2 regions of the Oerskovia gallyi genome follow, and region 1 is predicted to be linked to the other one. Evidence: predicted binding sites of a transcription regulator. Region 1 holds the regulator's gene; the other holds the start of a gene.
The links. Region 1 encodes LexA, which represses DNA repair genes until DNA is damaged. Its sites were predicted from a motif close to TCGAACANNTGTTCGA; they were not measured.
Positions count from the first base shown of each region.

Region 2: a site for LexA is predicted at 1,800-1,815, ahead of ruvA (Holliday junction branch migration protein RuvA). Genes of this name have one in related genera too.

Region 1 is NZ_JACSQE010000007.1:166,677-170,827, forward strand. Features, by position in the region: gene H9640_RS10480 (L-lactate dehydrogenase) at 1-699, shown strand, start outside; gene lexA (transcriptional repressor LexA) at 813-1,562, opposite strand; gene H9640_RS10490 (LysM peptidoglycan-binding domain-containing protein) at 1,875-2,252, shown strand; gene nrdR (transcriptional regulator NrdR) at 2,684-3,220, shown strand; gene H9640_RS10500 (aldo/keto reductase) at 3,260-4,151, opposite strand, start outside.
Region 2 is NZ_JACSQE010000006.1:240,523-244,673, forward strand. Features, by position in the region: gene ruvB (Holliday junction branch migration DNA helicase RuvB) at 1-1,112, opposite strand, end outside; gene ruvA (Holliday junction branch migration protein RuvA) at 1,105-1,752, opposite strand; gene ruvC (crossover junction endodeoxyribonuclease RuvC) at 1,888-2,451, opposite strand; gene H9640_RS09615 (YebC/PmpR family DNA-binding transcriptional regulator) at 2,538-3,296, opposite strand; gene pdxT (pyridoxal 5'-phosphate synthase glutaminase subunit PdxT) at 3,304-3,966, opposite strand; gene H9640_RS09625 (NUDIX hydrolase) at 4,060-4,151, opposite strand, start outside.

The sequences.
Region 1 (4,151 bases):
AAGCCCGGGCAGACACGGCTGGACCTCGCCGAGGCGACGATCTCCCTCGTGCGCAAGATCCTGCCCGGCCTCGTCGAGGTGGCGCCCAACGCCGTCTACATCATGGTGACCAACCCGGTCGACGTGGTCACGTACGCGGCCCTCAAGTACTCGGGACTGCCGCCGAACCAGCTCTTCGGGAGCGGCACGGTCCTGGACTCCTCGAGGCTGCGGTTCCTCGTCGCGCAGCACTGCGGCGTCGCGGTCCAGAACGTGCACGCGTACATCGCCGGAGAGCACGGGGACAGCGAGATCCCGCTCTGGAGCTCGGCGACGATCAGCGGGGTGCCGCTGCTCGAGTGGCAGGGGCTCAAGGGTCGGGGACCGCTCACGGCCGAGGTGCGCGAGGACATCGCGCACGAGGTCGTGCAGTCGGCCTACCGCATCATCGAGGGCAAGGGCGCCACGAACTACGCCGTCGCGCTCGCCGCGACCCGCATCATCGAGGCCGTCCTCGACGACGAGCACCGGGTCCTGCCGGTGTCCTCGCTCCTCGAGGACTTCCACGGGATCAGCGACGTCTGCCTCTCCGTCCCCTCGCTGCTCGAGCGGCGTGGCTGCGGCGAGCGGATCGAGGTCCCGCTGTCGGACCACGAGCTCGCGGGCCTCCGGGCGTCCGCGGACTCGGTGCGCGCCGTCGCCAAGAGCTTCGGACTGTAGTCGTCCCCTCGGTGCCCGTGACGGGCGCCGGGCACGACGAAGGGGACGGCCCACCGGGCCGTCCCCTTCGTCGTGCTGAGCGCCGGTCCCTGGGGGCCGGCGGGACGCTGTGCTCAGAGGCTCCGCAGGACCGAGACGACCCGGCCGAGGATCTGGGCGTCGTCCCCCGAGATGGGCCGGTACGCCGCGTTGTGCGGCATGAGCCACACGTGCTTGTCGATGCGCTTGAACGTCTTGACGGTCGCCTCGCCGTCGATCATCGCGGCGACGATCTCGCCGTTCTCGGCGACGGGCTGGCGACGGACCACGACCCAGTCGCCGTCGCAGATCGCGGCGTCGATCATCGAGTCACCGGCCACGCGCAGCAGGAAGAGCTCGCCGTCGCCGACGAGCTGGCGGGGGAGGGGGAACACGTCCTCGACGACCTGCTCGGCCAGGATGGGACCACCGGCGGCGATGCGTCCCACGACGGGGACGTACGACGGCGTGGGGCGCTCGGGTGAGTCCTCGGTCGTGTCGATGCCCTCGACGCGCGGGAACGCGCTGCCGGGAAGCGCTGCGATGGACCGCGCGTCGTCGTGCTGGACGACCTCGATCGCGCGGGGGCGGTTGGGGTCGCGACGCAGGTAGCCCTTGCGCTCGAGCGTCGTGAGCTGGTGCTTGACGCTCGACGGGCTCGTCAGGCCGACGGCCTCGCCGATCTCGCGCATGCTCGGCGGGTAGCCCCGCTGGTCGACCGACGCGCGGATCGTCTCGAGCACGAGCCGCTGGCGCGGTGTGAGACCGTCCCCGCCCGTCGTGCCGTCGGGCAGCTCGTGCACCTTCGCGAGCCTGCCCGTGGTGTCGGCCACCCGTCCCGCCATCGTCGTCTCCGCCCTGCTCGGCCGTCTCGGTCCCTGTCCTGCGGAGGGGCGCCGCGAGCGGCACCGGCTCCTGAGCGTGGCCGCGGCGATCTCGTCAGCCCGGGGGCGGGACGTCCCACCGCCGGGCGTCCGACATATCGGACGACCAGTACTCGAACAGCGTAGGTCACGCGGCGACACGAATCAAACACATGTTCGAGCATGTCTCGACATCGGCGCCCGACGGTGATAGAAATCGTACAGATGTTCGACGAACAGGTGTTCGAACCGACCGGGGAAGGCGGTTCGGGCGCCACGGACGAAGGAGTGGCTATGAGTGTGATCACCGCGATGGGCGCGACGGACGGGTGGCGTGTCGAGCGTCGTCCTCAGGGGCAGGCCGAGGCTCCGCTGCGGCTGACCACGCGAGGCCGTGTCGTCCTGGTACTGCTCGTCGCGACGGTCCTCGCCCTCGGGGCCCTGTGGGGCGCCCGTGCGGTGGCGTCCGGCCCCGGCGAGCCGGTCGAGGTCCGGATCCACGTCGTCGAGGCGGGGGAGACCTTGTGGCAGCACGCGTCCGCCCTGGCATCGGGCGGCCGGGACGTGCGAGACGTGATGGCGGAGCTCGCCGAGCTCAACAACCTCTCGTCGACCGGGCTCCAGGTCGGGCAGCAGCTCCTGCTGCCGGTCGACCCCGACTTCGCGCGCTGACCGGTCGAGGGTTCCGTGCCGCTCAGGCGTCGGCAGCCCTTCGGCCCGGGGTGATTCTGCCCTCGCTGTGAGGACCCGTGCCCGGAGGGCTTGCGCAATCGCATTAGGTTCCCCTAAGTTAGTGCTGCCTCACCAACCCGGCTGGGGGGTCGGTCGGTGAGGAGGAGGCGCGCCAGCGCGTCTCCGCAGTTGCGTCGACGTTCGCGAGGCGAGTCGCGAACGTGAGATGGGGACGGGGGCGTCCCGACGGAGGTGGCCGATCATCGGCCACCTCCGTTCTCATGTGTGCTGACCGGCGTGTGGAACGCGTCGCGCTGTCTCGTCGTGGCGGGGCGTCTTGCGCCTCGTCAGGGTCGAGACATAGGTTCGGGACGCACCGTCCGTGGCGACCGCCACGGAGCACTCGCGCAGACCCACAGGAGTACCGCCTCATGCACTGTCCGTTCTGTCGGCACGCGGACTCCCGGGTCGTCGACTCGCGGACCTCCGACGACGGTGCCTCGATCCGTCGTCGCAGACAGTGCCCTGCCTGCAACCGCCGCTTCACGACGATCGAGACGGCGAGCCTGTCGGTCGTCAAGCGCTCTGGAGTGACCGAGCCGTTCAGCCGGGAGAAGATCGTGACCGGCGTGCGCAAGGCCTGCCAAGGGCGCCCGGTCAACGAGGACGACCTGGCGGTCCTCGCGCAGAAGGTCGAGGAGTCGCTCCGGGCCGGTGGTAGCGCGGAGCTGGACGCGTACGAGATCGGGCTGGCCATCCTCGGTCCCCTGCGGGAGCTCGACGAGGTCGCCTACCTGCGGTTCGCGAGCGTCTACCAGGCGTTCGACTCGCTCGAGGACTTCGAGTCGGCGATCAACTCCCTCCGGGCCGAGCGTGAGGAGCGCGAGGCGGCGTTCGGCGGTGCCGGGTCCGAGGCCGGCGCGACGGACGACGAGCCTGCGGCCGACGTGGTCCCGGATCGCGCCTGATCCCTCGCTCGGGACCAGCAAGCGGTCGCGAGGGCCCTGCTAGAGGTCGCTCGAGCGCGCCGCCCAGATGTTGATGCCGGTGTCCAGAGGTCGACGGCTCCCGTCGGGCGTGAGCTCGGTCGTCACGGCGTCGATCGCCGTGAGCTCGTCGGTCGTGAAGGGCGGCGCGTCGAGGGCCGAGAGGTTGTCGTCGACCTGCGCCGTGGTCCGGGCCCCGACGAGGACCGACGTGACACGCGGGTCGCGCAGCGTCCAGGCGACCGCCGTCCGGGCGAGCGGCTCTCCGCGGCCGGCCGCGACGTCGCGCAGCGCGCGGATCCGGGCCAGGTTCTCCGGGGCGAGGTGCTCGGGCCGCAGCGACGCCGAGCGAGCCGCGCGCGAGTCGGACGGTACGCCGTCGAGGTACCGGTCCGAGAGCATGCCCTGGGCCAGCGGCGAGAAGACGATCAGTCCGGTGCCCGAGTCGCCGGCGACGTCGAGCAGGCTGCGTCCGCTCGAGTCGGGCACCTCGATCCACCGGTTCAGCATCGAGTACGACGGCTGGTGCAGCACCAGGGGCAGGCCGAGGTCGTCGGCGACCGCGAGGGCCTCGGTCGTACGCCTCGCCGAGTACGAGGAGACGGCCGCGTACGTGGCCCGGCCCGAGGACACCGCCGTGGCGAGTGCACCGATCGTCTCCTCGAGCGGCGTGGTGGGATCGAACCGGTGGGAGTAGAAGACGTCCACGTGGTCGGTGCCGAGTCGGCGCAGCGACGCGTCGAGCGACGACAGCAGGTACTTGCGCGAACCGCCCTCGCCGTAGGGCCCTGGGCCCATGCGGTAGCCCGCCTTGGTCGAGATCAGGAGCTCGTCGCGATGCCCTCGGAGATCCGAGGCCAGCAGGCGCCCGAAGGCAGCCTCTGCGGACCCGGGCGGCGGCCCGTAGTTGTTC
Region 2 (4,151 bases), on a different contig from region 1:
GTGCCGCCCGACCTCGCCGAGCCCGTCCGCTGCCCGAGTCCGCCGCCCGGTCCGCGGGGTGCCAGCGGGTCGGGCGGGGTCAGCCCGAGGTGCGCCCAGGCTGCGGGGGTCGCGACGCGACCGCGCGGGGTGCGGCCGATCAGCCCTTCGCGCACGAGGAAGGGCTCGGCGACGGTCTCGACCGTCTCGGACTCCTCCCCCACGGTCACGGCGAGGGTGCTCAGGCCCACGGGGCCGCCGCCGAACCGCGTGCACAGGGCTCCCAGGACGGCCCGGTCGAGGCGGTCGAGGCCGAGCTCGTCGACCTCGTAGACCTCGAGTGCCGCGCGGGCGGCCCGCAGGTCCATGGTCCCGTCGCCGCGCACCTGTGCCCAGTCGCGCACGCGGCGCAGCAGCCGGTTGGCGATGCGGGGCGTGCCGCGGGAACGGCCCGAGATCTCGTGGGCGGCGGCGTGCTTGATCTCGACGCCGAGCAGCCCGGCCGAGCGGATGATGACGCGCTCGAGCTCCTCGGCGGAGTAGAAGTCGAGGTGTCCGGTGAACCCGAAGCGGTCGCGCAGCGGGGCGGGCAGGAGCCCGGCGCGCGTGGTGGCGCCCACGACGGTGAACGGCGGCAGGGACAGCGGGATGGCGCTGGCCCCGGCCCCCTTGCCGACGACGACGTCGACCCGGAAGTCCTCCATCGCGACGTACAGCAGCTCTTCGGCGGGGCGCGCGAGGCGGTGGATCTCGTCGATGAACAGCACCTCGCCCTCCTCGAGCGAGGACAGGACCGCGGCGAGGTCGCCCGCGTGCTGGATCGCGGGGCCGGACGTGACGCGCAGCGAGGTGCCGAGCTCGGCGGCGATGATCATCGCGAGGGTCGTCTTGCCGAGCCCGGGCGGGCCCGAGAGCAGGACGTGGTCGGGCGTCGCCCCGCGTGCGAGGGCCGCCTGGAGCACGAGGGAGAGCTGGTCGCGCACGACGAGCTGCCCGACGAACTCCTCGAGGCGCCTGGGTCGCAGGGCGGCCTCGGCCGCTCGCTCGAGGTCGTCGGCCGTCGAGGTCACGATCCGCTCGGACGTGAACGGCTCGTTCCCCTCCTCGTAGCCGACGCGGTCGAAGTCAGCCACGGGGGCCGCCCAGGACCCGCAGCGAGGCGCGCAGCGCGCCGGCGATCTCGTCGGGCGCGACTGCGTCGGCCCCGGCCTGGGTCAGGACGGTGGCGAGGGCGTCCTCGGCGGCCTTGGGGTTCCACCCGAGGCCCACGAGCGCCTGGACGACCTGGTCGCGCTGGTCGTCGACCACGGCACCGCCGGGGCCGCCCGTGCCGGCCGGGTCGTCCGCGCCCGTGCCGGTGGGTGCCCCGAGCCGGTCGCCGAGCTCGAGCGCGATGCGCTGGGCGCCCTTGCGCCCGATGCCGGGCACGCGCATGAGCGCGGCGATGTCCTCCCCCGCGACGGCGCGGCGTAGCCCGTCGGGCGTGTGCACCGCGAGCATGGCCAGGGCCAGGCGCGGGCCGACGCCGCTGACGGTCTGCACGGCCTCGAACACGGCACGTTCGTCGTCGTCGGCGAACCCGAACAGCGTGAAGGAGTCCTCGCGGACGACCATGCTCGTGGCCAGGCGCGCGGGCTCGCCCACGCGCAGCGCGGACAGGGTCGCGGGGGTCGCGTGGACGAGGTAGCCCACGGCTCCCCCGGCGCCTCCCACGTCGATGACGGCGCGGTCCAGGCGGACGTCCGCGACCGTGCCCGACAGCGAAGCGATCACTGTGCCCTCCATGCTTCCTCGCGGGTCCCGGCCACGAGCGGCCGGTCCCGAACACCTGTACGAACCGTGGGCCACTCTAGCAACGGGCGGCGGTGCTCCCGGTCGAGCCTCGCCGTCGGGCACGTGGGGCCGGTGTCAGCCGCGTCGGCCGCGCGAGGCCTGCTCGGCCGCGGCCCAGGCGCGCTGCGCGGGGGTGAGCTGGTGCCGGTCCCCGCCCTGCAGGGCGCCCGCCGGGCGCCACAGGTGGCAGATCGCGAGGGCCAGGGCGTCGGCGGCGTCGGCGGGCTTGGGCAGCTCGCCGAGCTCGAGGATGCGCGCGACCATGCGCTGGACCTGGATCTTGTCGGCGCGGCCGGTGCCGGTCACGGCGGCCTTGACCTCGCTGGGGGTGTGCATCGCGACGGGCACGCCGCGACGGGCCGCGGCGACCATCGCGAGACCCGCGACCTGCGCGGTGCCCATGACGGTGCTGACGTTGTGCTGCGCGAAGACGCGCTCGACGGCCACGACGTCCGGGACGTGCTCGTCCATCCACACGTCGAGGCGCTGGGAGATGGTGAGCAGGCGCAGGTCGACCGACTGGTCGGGCGGGCTCTGCAGGACCCCGACCGCCACCATGCGGGCGCGCCGTCCGGGCAGCGAGTCGACGACGCCGATCCCGCAACGGGTCAGTCCTGGGTCCACTCCGAGCACGCGCACGCGCTCACCTTCTCACGGGCCGCCCACGACGAAGGGCTCCCACGCGAGCCGTCGCGCGGGAGCCCTTCGTCACACCAGGGGGTGGGTCAGTCGTCGTTCTCGAGCTCGGCCATGACCTCGTCGCTCGCGGTGAAGTTCGCGTAGACGTTCTGCACGTCGTCGCTGTCCTCGAGGGCGTCGATGAGGCGCAGGATCTTGCGGGCGCCCTCGGCGTCGACCTCGACCTCCATGGAGGGGTGGAAGACGACGTCGGCGGAGTCGTACTCGATGCCGGCGTCCTGCAGCGCGGTGCGGACCGCGACGAGGTCGGTGGCCTCGGTGAGGATCTCGAACGTGTCGCCCTCGTCGGTGACCTCCTCGCCGCCCGCCTCGAGGACGGCCTCCATGACGTCGTCCTCGGTGGTGCCCTCCTTGGGGACCACGATGACGCCCTTGCGGGAGAACAGGTAGGACACCGAGCCCGGGTCGGCGAGCTGGCCGCCGTTGCGCGTGAACGCGATGCGGACCTCGGCGGCGGCGCGGTTCTTGTTGTCGGTGAGGCACTCGACGAGGACGGCGATGCCGCCCGTGCCGTAGCCCTCGTACATGATCGTCTGGTAGTCGGCGCCGCCGGCTTCCTGGCCCGAGCCGCGCTTGAGGGCGCGGTCGATGTTGTCGTTGGGGACCGAGGACTTCTTGGCCTTCTGGACGGCGTCGAAGAGCGTGGGGTTACCGGCGAGGTCCCCGCCGCCCGTGCGGGCCGCGACCTCGATGTTCTTGATGAGCTTGGCGAACAGCTTGCCGCGCTTGGCGTCGATCACGGCCTTCTTGTGCTTGGTCGTAGCCCACTTGGAGTGTCCTGACATACCCCTGTTACTCCTTCACGATTGCGACGAAGAGCTCGTGCACCCGCGCATCGCCCGTGATCTCGGGGTGGAAGGAGGTGGCGAGCAACGTTCCCTGACGTACTGCGACGATTCTACCTGCGTCTTCGCCCGCGCCCGCGGAGGGGGCCGCGTCCGCGGCCCGGGCCGGCGCAGCGGGCACCGAGGCGCCCCGGTGGCGGGTGCGTGCCAGGACCTGGACCCCGGGGCCGGTCTCCTCGACCCAGGGGGCGCGGATGAACGCGGCGGGCACGGGCCCGCCGCGGACGCCCGACATCTCGACGGACGACTCGAACGAGTCGACCTGGCGCCCGAACGCGTTGCGGCGCACCGTGACGTCCAGTCCGCCGAGGGTCTGCTGGTCGTGCGTGGCGCCCAGGACGCGGTCGGCGAGCAGGATCATGCCCGCGCACGACCCGTACACGGGCAGCCCGGCCCCGATCGCGGTGCGCAGCGGGTCGAACAGCTCGAAGATCCGCAGCAGCTTGTCGATCGTGGTCGACTCCCCGCCGGGCAGCACGAGGCCGTCGATCGCGGCGAGCTCGGTGGGGCGCCGCACGGTGACGGCGCGGGCGCCGGCCACCTCGAGGGCGGCCACGTGCTCGCGGACGTCGCCCTGCAGGGCGAGGACTCCAATGACCGGTTTCACGATCGCCCATCGTACGCGCCGCCTGCCGCGCGCTGCGTGGGTGCCCGACGGCGGCGCTCGGCCCGGGTGCTCGCCGGGCGGGTGGGGCCGGGTGGGCTACTCGGTGGCTTCGCCGAGGTGGCGGGTGCTCCCGTCCCAGCCGTGCAGGAGCGGTTGGAGGAGGTCGGGCAGCCCGGCGGGGAAGACCT